3 regions of the Cellulosimicrobium sp. 72-3 genome follow, and region 2 is predicted to be linked to each of the others. Evidence: predicted binding sites of a transcription regulator. Region 2 holds the regulator's gene; each other region holds the start of a gene.

Region 1 (3,222 bases), 1.7 Mb from region 2:
GTGCCGAACCCGGCCGTGCGCGACGGCGTGCGCGCCGCTCCTGCCGTGCCGGGCGGGCGCCCCGGGGCGAACGTGCCCGTCGCGCCGCGGCGGCCGGGGACCCGGGGCACGCCGCTCGCGCGCTGAGCCCCCGCACGCTGAGCCCCCGCACGCTGAGCTGCCGCGTCCTGAGCCTCGTGCCGAGCCGTCGCGTGCTGCTCGACGCGCGCGGCGTCCTCGGACGCACGAACGGCCCGGACCTCGTGGAGGTCCGGGCCGTTCGCGGGGGAGCGGTGTCGCTCGCGTCAGGCGCGCGAGCCGACCGCGTCGACGTCCGCGTCGCCCGTGAGCTGGTCGAGGCCCTCGAGCTCGTGCGCCTCCCACGGGGCGTGGCCGAGGCTCGGGATCATCGTCGCGAGCTCCGGGCGCCACTTGGTGAAGCGGGCGGGGAAGCAGCGCTCGAGCAGGTCGATCATCGCCGGGACGGCCGTCGAGGCGCCCGGCGAGGCGCCGAGCAGGCCGGCGATCGAGCCGTCGGCCGCCGCGATGACCTCGGTGCCGAACTCGAGGACGCCCTTGCCGTCCTTGTCCTTCTTGATCACCTGGACGCGCTGGCCCGCCGTGATCGTCTCCCAGTGCTTGGGGTGCGCCGTCGGCATGAAGCCCTGGAGCGCGGTGAACTTGGTCTCCGGGCTCGCGAGGAGCTGGCCGACCAGGTACTGGGTGAGGTCGAGGTTCTTCAGGCCCGCGCCGACCATCGAGCCGAGGTTGTGCAGGCGCAGCGACGTGAACAGCCCGAGGTACTTGCCCTTCTTGAGGTACTTGGGGCTGAACCCGGCGTAGGGGCCGAACATCAGGTACGTCTTGCCGTCGACGACGCGCGTGTCCAGGTGCGGGACCGACATGGGCGGCGAACCGACGTCGGCCTTGCCGTAGACCTTCGCCTGGTGCTGGGCCACGAGCGCCGGGTCGTCCGTGCGGAGGAACTCGCCGCTGATCGGGAAGCCGCCGTAGCCCTTCGCCTCCGGGACGCCGGCCGCCTGGAGGAGCGGCAGCGCGCCGCCGCCGGCGCCGACGAACACGAACCGGGCCTCGACCGTCGAGCGGCGCTTCGGGGCGTTCCACGAGCGGTCCTTGACCGTCAGGCGCCAGCGGCCGTCCTTCGTCTTCTTGAGGTTCTTCACCTCGTGCTCGAGGTAGAGCTGCGTGCCCTCCGAGACGAGGTAGTCGACGAGCTGCTCGGTGAGGGCGCCGAAGTCGACGTCCGTCCCGCTCGTCGCGCGCGTCGCCGCGACCGGCTCGTCACCGTCGCGCTCGGCGACCAGGAGCGGGGCCCACTCGGCGATGACCGCCGGGTCGTCCGTGAACTCGAGCTCGCTGAACAGCGGGTGGCGGCGCAGCGTCTCGAAGCGGCGACGCAGGTAGTCGACGTTCTCCGCGCCGCGCACGAAGGTCATGTGGGGGGTGCGGGAGATGAAGCTCGCGGGCTGCGGCAGCGCGCCCGTCGTGAGCAGGTGGTGCCAGAACTCGCGCGACACCTCGAACTGCTCGTTGATCTTCACCGCCTTGGTGATGTCGATCGAGCCGTCCGGCTTCTCCGGCGTGTAGTTCAGCTCGCACAGGGCGGCATGACCCGTCCCGGCGTTGTTCCACGGGTTCGACGACTCCTGCGCCACGGCGTCCAGGCGCTCGTAGATGCGCACCGTCCAGGTGGGCTCCAAGACCTTCAGGAGTGCCCCGAGCGTGGCGCTCATGATGCCACCGCCGATGAGGGCTACGTCGATCTGGTCTGCGCTGCTTGCGGGGTTGCTCGCTCGACTCGACACATGTCGATCCTACGCTTGTGAAAGAGTGCACTAACTGTGCGGTGCGTCACGGGCGTGCGTCACACTTTCGCGGGACCTCGGTCCCGAGCCGGGCAGGTCGGACGTCGCGTACCGCGCGATCCGGCCGCGTTCGCCCGGGTCGCACCACGATCTCGCGAGGGAGAGCACGGGTCCCGAGCCGTCCTCCTGCGAGGTAGAGCCGTGGTCTCGCGAGGTAGAGCCGTGGTCTCGCGAGGTAGAGCCGTGGTCTGCGTGCACGAGCCGACCATGCCTCTACCTGGGCCGACCGGGGCTCTACCTCGCGGGGGTGGAGTTCTCCCGCGGCGGGGAGTACGGGGACGGCCACGGGCCGATCTCGGGAAGGCTCACGGGCTCACCCGCGAGGCGGGCGGTGGGCTCGGCGCCGGGGGTGCGGCCCGCGAGCCAGGCGGCGACGTCGGTGAGGCGGCCGTGGACGACGACGGCACCCCGGCCGGGCGTGGCTGCGGCCCCGGGCGTGGGTTCGGCTTCGGCCGCGGGCTCAGGTCCGGCAGCCACGCGGAGGCCGCCCGGTCCGACGCGGAGGCCGCCCGGTCCGACGCGAAGGGCGCCCGGTCCGACGCGGAGAACGCCCCGCCCGACGTGGACGCCGCCGGCGCCCACGACGAGGTCTCCTGGTTCCCCGTCGAGCTCGACCACGACGTCGTCCGCGAGCCGGACCCCGAGGAAGTCGAGGAGGTGCAGCCCGAGCGCGGGAGGCCAGGAGTCGAGGCCGACGCCCGCGTCGAGGTCGACCGCGTGGATCCGCACCTCGCGCCACCAGGCCACGAGCGCGTCCGCGACCGTGCCGTCGCGGTACGTCACCGGCGCGGACCACCCGGCGGACCCGGCGGCGGGCCACGCGGCGTCGAGGCGGTCGGCCAGCGCGTGGAGCGCCGCGACGTGCTGCGCGACCGAGCGCAGCGCGCCCGTCCGGATGCCGTCCTCGCGCCCGGCCGCGCCGCCGTCGTACACCTCGACGAGCTCGCCGCGCGCGGCGAACTCGGCCTGGCGCGCCATGGCCTCGCCGATGGCGGTGACGTGCGCGAGCACGTGGCTGCGCGACCACCCGGGCAGTGCCGACGGCGCGTCGAGCCTGGCGGCGTCGAGCCCGCGCGCCGCGTCGGTCACCGCGTCGAGGGCGGCGCGCGCGTCGCGCCGGACCTCCTCGACGTCGGGCGGGGTGAGGGCGGGGGCGTCGGTCAGGGCCACAGCAGCTCCTTCGTCCAGGTGGTCGGCGCGCCGGACGCCGCGGTGTAGCGCAGGCGGGTCTGGCCCGCGCCCGACGACGCCCAGAACTCCACGCTCGTCGGCTCGAGCGCGTACGCGGTCCAGGCGTCGAGGACGAGCCCGGGCTCCGCCCGTACGCGGTCGAGGGCGGCGTCCCACGCCTCGCGGT
Region 2 (3,222 bases):
ACGCGCACTTCGACTGAGGCGCCCCGCGACCGGTCGCGTACCGGGGCACGGGCGCGAGCGGGTAGGCTAGGGGGCGGATTTCTCTCGTGTTGGTCGGCTTGCGGCGCCCTCGTGGTCGCCGGGGCCCCGATCAACCGTGGACCACCCGCGGCCGGTCGACCGGTCGCCGACCGACACGCCGCTCGAGCATTGCGAGGACCGTATGGGCTCCGTCATCAAGAAGCGCCGCAAGCGCATGGCCAAGAAGAAGCACCGCAAGCTGCTTCGCAAGACGCGTCACCAGCGTCGCAACAAGAAGTGACGTCGCGCGCGTCCTGACGCGCCGACCCGTCGCCGAGCCCGGCCCCTCCCGAGGGACCGGGCTCGACGCGTCTCCGGGCGCGGCCCGGGCGGGGTCAGAGGCGGGCGATGCGCCGGTCGACGGCGCGGCGCACCGAGCGCAGGACGAGCGCGGCGGCCCAGGCGGCGCCGGCCCAGCTCGCGGTGCGGACGCTGCTGCGCGCGACGCGGCGGCGACGCCCGCGGAACTCGCGGATGGGCCAGCCGACGTCCTGCGCGTGGCGGCGCAGGCGGGCGTCGGGGTTGATGGGGCACGGGTGCCCCACGGCCTCCATCATCGTCACGTCGTTGAGCGAGTCTCCGTACGCGTACGACGCCTCGAGGTCGATGCCCTCGCGCTCGGCGAGCGCTCGCACCCCGGCGGCCTTGGCGCGGCCGTGCATCATGTCGCCGACCAGCCGTCCCGTGTAGAAGCCGTCCTCGTGCTCGGCGACGGTGCCGAGCGCGCCCGTCGTGCCGAGCCGGCGCGCGATGAGCTCGCCGATCTCGACGGGGGTCGCGGAGACGAGCCACACCTGGTGGCCGGCCGCGAGGTGCTCGTCGAGGAGGCGGCGCGTGCCGGGGTAGATGCGCAGCGACAGGACGGTGTCGTAGACCTCCTCGCCGATCGCGGTGACCTCGGCGACGGAGCGCCCGGCGATGAGCGCGAGCGCGCGCGACCGGATGCGGTCGATCTGCTGCTTGTTCTCGCCGAACGCGAGGTACCGGGCCTGGTGCACGGCGAAGCGCACGATGTCGAGCGTCGAGAAGAATTCGCGCTGGTACAGGGCGCGCGCGAGGTGGAACGACGAGGCGCCGCGGATGATCGTGTTGTCGACGTCGAAGAACGCGGCGGTGCGGTGCGGCGGACCGGGGGCGCGCGCGGGCGCCTCCTCGGGGAGCGTCGGCCGGGAGGTCGGGTCGGGGCCCGGGCCGGGAGACGTCGCCATGCCTCCACTCTAGGCGGTCGGGCCGCCGGGGCCTCGTACCCTGGGAGGCGTGAGCACCTCCGACGCCCCCGCCCCCGTCCTGCTGTTCGGCCGCGCGGGCTGTCACCTGTGCGACGACGCGCGGACGGTCGTCGAGGACGTGTGCGCCGAGGCGGGCGTCGCGTGGGCGGAGGTCGACCTGGACGCGCCGGGCACCGACCCGGCGCTGCGCGAGCAGTACGGCGAGTACGTGCCGGTCGTCACGGTCGGCGGGGTGCAGCAGGGGTTCTGGCGCGTGGACGCGCGCCGGCTGGCGCGTGCGGTGGCCCGGATTTCGGCGCCGCGCGCGGACCTGGGATGATTCCTCCCGTGGAGCGTGACCGTCGACGAGGACGGTCCCTGGACGACGGAGTGACGGTGGCTGAGCAGGTAGTCGGTGAGGTGACGGCGCCGGGGATCCCGAGCGCGACGGTGGCGCGGCTCCCGTCCTACCTGCGCGCGCTGCGGGACCTCGTGGCGCGGGGCGTCGGGACGACGTCGTCGGTCGAGCTCGCGGAGCTGTCCGGCGTGGGCCCGGCCCAGCTGCGCAAGGACCTGTCGTTCCTCGGCTCGTTCGGCACGCGCGGCGTGGGCTACGACGTCGACTCGCTCGCGCAGTACATCACCGAGGCCCTGGGCCTCGTCGACGAGCACCGCATCGCGATCGTCGGGATCGGCAACCTGGGGCACGCGCTCGCGAACTACTCGGGCTACGAGCAGCGCGGCTTCCACGTGGCGGCGCTCCTCGACGCGTCGCCGGACGTCGTCGGGACGCGGGCCGCGGGCCTCGTCGTCGAGCACGTCGACGCGCTCGAGGAGGTCGTGGAGCGCGAGAAGGTGTCGATCGTCGTCCTCGCGACGCCCGCGGCGCACGCGCAGGCGGTCGCGGACCGCGTGGTCGCGGCGGGGGTGCGCGAGATCCTCAACTTCGCGCCGCGCGCGCTCCAGGTCCCGGCGGACGTCGACGTGCGCGGCGTCGACGTCGGCAGCGAGCTGCAGATCCTCGCGTTCCACTCGCAGGCCCGCGCCCTCGCGGCGTCGCAGGAGCGCTGAGCCGCCCCGGCGCCCGGACCCGGGGACGACGAAGGGCCGCGTGCCGGTGCACGCGGCCCCTCGGGGCGGCACCCCTGCCGGAGGGCGCCGGTCTCGCCCGGGACGTGCCCGGGACGACGGTCAGGCCTGCTTGATGGCCGAGACGTCGAGCGCGATCTTGATCTTGTCGCCGACGAGCACGCCGCCGGTCTCGAGCGCGGCGTTCCAGGTGAGGCCGAACTCCTTGCGCGAGATCTCCGTGGTCGCCTCGAAGCCCGCGCGCGGGTTGCCGAACGGGTCGGTCGCGGTGCCCGCGAACTCCGTCTCGAGCTCGACCGGCTTGGTGACGCCGTTGATCGTCAGGTCGCCGGCCACGACGTAGTCGTCGCCGTCGCCCGTGATGCGCGTCGACGTGAACGTCCACGTCGGCTTGTTCTCCGCGTCCCAGAAGTCGGCGCTGCGCAGGTGGTTGTCGCGGTTCTCGTCGCCCGTGCTCACGGACGCGGCGTCGAGCTGGGCGGTCACGGACGTCGACTCGAGGTCGTCGCCGACGGTGATCGTGCCGTCGGTGATCGCGAGGGTGCCGCGGACCTTCGAGATCCCGGCGTGGCGGACGGTGAACGACGCCTGCGAGTGCGACGCGTCGAGGGCGTAGGTACCGGCGGTGAGGCCGGCGGGCAGCGACGAGGCCATGGGTGCTCCTGCGGGTGGTCGGGGTCCGGGCGGACCAAGTGGTTGAACGTTCAACTTCGGAACGAGCGTATCAACAGCACCCCTCGGTCCGTCTATTCCCGTGGGGTGGAACAATGTTCCGACGCCCCCACGCCCCCAGCCCCTCCCGCACCGCCGAGGACCCATGACCCGCAACGACGTCGACACCCCGACGGCGAGCACCGTCCGCACC
Region 3 (3,222 bases), 1.9 Mb from region 2:
CCGCCGTACCCGTACAGGAGCGTGGGCGCGGTACCGGTTCCGCTGCCGCCCTCGCCCGCCCCCGCGACGAGGTCCGCGCGGCCCACGACGAAGTACGGCACGCGGGTGCCGTCGTCGGACGTGGCGAAGTGCTGCGCGACCGTCATGCCGTCGGCGTCGAAGAACGCGGGGTTGGACTTGACGACCTCGGGCGCGCCCGCGTCGCCCGGGTGCTCGCCGAGCGACAGGAGCGAGAGCGTCGTCGGCGTGAGGTAGTCGGTCGTGACGAGCCAGAGGTCGTCGGTGTCGACGGGGTCGACCGCCCCGACGGCGACCGTGCCCAGCGCGGGCAGGCCCGGGATCTCCGAGCGCACCCACGGCGCGTCCGCGGCCTCCTGCCCGACGGCGCCCCCGGGCGCGGCGGCGTCCGGCGGCGTCAGCACGTGGAGCCGGTTCTTCACGTCGTCGAGCACGTTGACGACGAGGTGGTGGCGCGTCCACGTGGCGCCGGCGAGCGACGTCGTCGCCGTCGGCTCGAAGAGCACGGTGAAGCCGCGGTCGCCCGCGAGGAAGTCGTCGAACCGGGCCGCGAGGAGCGACCCGGCGCGGTACGTCGCGCCGCCGACCGTCCAGTCGTCGCGCAGCTCGACGAGCAGCCACTCGCGCCGCACGCCGACCTCGGCGGAGTCGGGCACGTCGATCTTCGTCAGGCGCTGCTCGGGCGTGCCGGTGCGCTCGGCGAGGTAGAGCTCGTCGGAGTAGAACGCCTTGGAGCGGTGCACGAAGTCGCGCTCGAACCCGGGCGTGTGCGAGCGCCAGGCGGAGATGTACATGTCCTCGTCGGTGCCCTCGTAGACGGTCACCGCGGCGTCGAGCGGGGTGCCGCGCGTCCAGCGCTTGACCACGCGCGGGTACCCGGACGGCGTGAGCGTGCCCTCGCCGAAGTCGGTGAAGACGTACACGGTGTCGGCGTCGATCCAGCCGAGCGAGCCCTTGGCCTCGGCGCGGTGGAAGCCGCCGTCCTGCGGCGCGACGAACAGCTTCTCCACGAGGTCGAACTCGCGCGTGACGTCGGCGTCGGAGCCGCCGGGGGAGAGCTCGACGAGCGCGTGCCGCCAGGGCTCGCCCGCGGCGAGCTGCTCCGGCGTCGGGCGCAGGACGCTCGCGCCGTGCCAGACCCACGACTCGCCCTCGGCCGCGGCGAGCGCGTCGAGGTCGAGGACGGTCTCCCACTCCGGGTCGTCGGTGCGGTAGGACTCGAGCGTCGTGCGCCGCCAGACGCCGCGCTCGTGCTGCGCGTCGCGCCAGAAGTTGTAGTACCGGTCGCCGATCTTCGAGACCTCGGGGATCTTCGCGTCGGAGTCGAGCACCTCGCGGATCGCACGCTCGGTCGCGGCGAACTCGTCGGCGGTCTCGAGCGTGTCGGCGACCTCGGCGTTGCGGGCGCGGACCCAGGCCAGCGCCTCGTCGCCCTCGACGTCCTCGAGCCAGAGGTACGGGTCGTGGGGGGTGCCGTCCGGTCGGTCGGTCGCGGCGCGGCTCTCGGTCGCGGGCGAGGGGCTCGTCGTCTGCTCGGCGGTCATGGTCACCCACCCTACGGCGCGCGGGCCGTGGTGCGGAGGTCACGAGGAGGCGGGGACCTTCGGCCCGCATCGGGGCCGGACCCTTGTGGGGACGCGCGGCTTGTGAAAACCTTCACAAGTAGAGAGACCGCCGAAGGAGCCGGGGCATCCCGGCCCCGGCACACCCGCGGCCGACGCCCGGCGAGGTCGGGCACCGGAGGGGACGCATGAGCGCGAAGAGCGCCAGCACGAAGGTCGAGAACCGCACCGAGGACACCCGCACGACGCACGAGATCGACGTCCTCGTCGAGCGGGCCCGCAAGGCGCTCGACCAGTACATGAGCCTCACGCAGGAGGACGTCGACCGGATCGTCCTCAAGGCGTCCGTCGCCGGCCTGCACCAGCACGGCCACCTCGCGCAGATGGCCGTCGCCGAGACCGGGCGCGGCGTCTTCGAGGACAAGGCGACGAAGAACATCTTCGCGTGCGAGCACGTGCCCAACTCGATGGCGAACCTCAAGACGGTCGGGGTCATCGGCCGCGACGAGCTCACGGGCGTCGTCGAGATCGCCGAGCCCGTCGGCGTCGTGTGCGCCGTGACGCCGGTGACGAACCCGACGTCGACCACGATCTTCAAGTCGCTCATCGCGCTCAAGACGCGCAACCCCGTGGTGTTCGCGTTCCACCCGAGCGCGCAGCGCTCGTCGGTCGAGGCGGCCCGCATCGTGCGCGACGCCGCGGTCGCGGCCGGCGCGCCCGACGACTGCATCCAGTGGGTCGAGCACCCGTCGATCGAGGCGACCAGCACGCTCATGCACCACCCGGGTGTCGCGCTCATCCTCGCGACGGGCGGCAACGGCATGGTCCGCGCGGCCTACTCGGCCGGCAAGCCCGCCCTCGGCGTCGGCGCGGGGAACGTCCCGGCCTACGTCGAGAAGAGCGCCGACCTCGGCCGCGCGATCAACGACGTGGTCATGTCGAAGGCGTTCGACAACGGCATGGTGTGCGCCTCGGAGCAGGCGCTCATCCTCGACGACGCGATCTACGACGACGCGATGCGCGAGCTCGCCCGCCTGCACGCCTACCGGGTGACGCCCGCCGAGAAGGCGATGCTCGAGCGCCTCATCTTCGGGGTCGAGGCGAACGGCACGAACTGCGCCGGGGCGAAGCTCAACCCGAAGGTCGTGGGCAAGTCGCCGGTGTGGATCGCGCGCGAGGCCGGGTTCGAGGTCCCCGACGACACGTCGATCATCCTCGCGGAGATCGACGACGTCGGCCCCGGCGAGCCGCTGAGCCGCGAGAAGCTCACGCCCGTCCTGGCCGTCCTGCGGGCGCGCGACACCGAGCACGGCGTCCGCCTCGCGGAGCGCATGGTCGAGCTCGACGGCCTGGGCCACTCGGCCGCGATCCACACGTCCGACGAGGCGCTCGTCGAGCGGTACGGGTCGCGCGTGAAGGCCGTGCGCGTGCTGTGGAACAGCCCGACGTCGCTCGGCGGCATCGGCGACATCTACAACGCGCTGCTCCCGTCGCTCACGCTGGGCTGCGGCAGCTACGGCGCGAACTCGGTGTCGAACAACGTGTCGGCGGTCAACCTCATCAACGTCAAGCGGATCGGGCGGCGCAACAACAACATGCAGTGGTTCAAGGTGCCCGCCAAGACGTACTTCGAGCCGAACTC

What was found. Region 2 encodes Rex, which represses fermentation and respiration genes when NADH is low (regulators of the CRP and FNR family bind a similar motif). Its sites were predicted from a motif close to CTTGTGAANNNNTTCACAAG; they were not measured.
Region 1: the regulator Rex is predicted to act here: its motif matches at 1,820-1,839, upstream of mqo (malate dehydrogenase (quinone)).
Region 3: the regulator Rex is predicted to act here: its motif matches at 1,662-1,681, upstream of adhE (bifunctional acetaldehyde-CoA/alcohol dehydrogenase).

What each region holds. Positions count from the first base shown of each region.
Region 1 covers NZ_CP053419.1:2,688,491-2,691,712, reverse strand. Annotated here, with positions in the region: gene HKK73_RS12195 (hypothetical protein) at 1-126, shown strand, start outside; gene mqo (malate dehydrogenase (quinone)) at 285-1,805, opposite strand; gene HKK73_RS12185 (maleylpyruvate isomerase family mycothiol-dependent enzyme) at 2,100-3,035, opposite strand; gene HKK73_RS12180 (pyridoxal 5'-phosphate synthase) at 3,026-3,222, opposite strand, start outside.
Region 2 covers NZ_CP053419.1:1,012,054-1,015,275, forward strand. Annotated here, with positions in the region: gene HKK73_RS04520 (acetoin utilization protein AcuC) at 1-17, shown strand, start outside; gene HKK73_RS04525 (30S ribosomal protein bS22) at 203-301, shown strand; gene HKK73_RS04530 (HAD family phosphatase) at 396-1,268, opposite strand; gene HKK73_RS04535 (glutaredoxin family protein) at 1,318-1,608, shown strand; gene HKK73_RS04540 (redox-sensing transcriptional repressor Rex) at 1,665-2,339, shown strand; gene HKK73_RS04545 (YceI family protein) at 2,460-3,011, opposite strand; gene HKK73_RS04550 (MarR family winged helix-turn-helix transcriptional regulator) at 3,175-3,222, shown strand, end outside.
Region 3 covers NZ_CP053419.1:2,919,202-2,922,423, reverse strand. Annotated here, with positions in the region: gene HKK73_RS13185 (prolyl oligopeptidase family protein) at 1-1,562, opposite strand, end outside; gene adhE (bifunctional acetaldehyde-CoA/alcohol dehydrogenase) at 1,769-3,222, shown strand, end outside.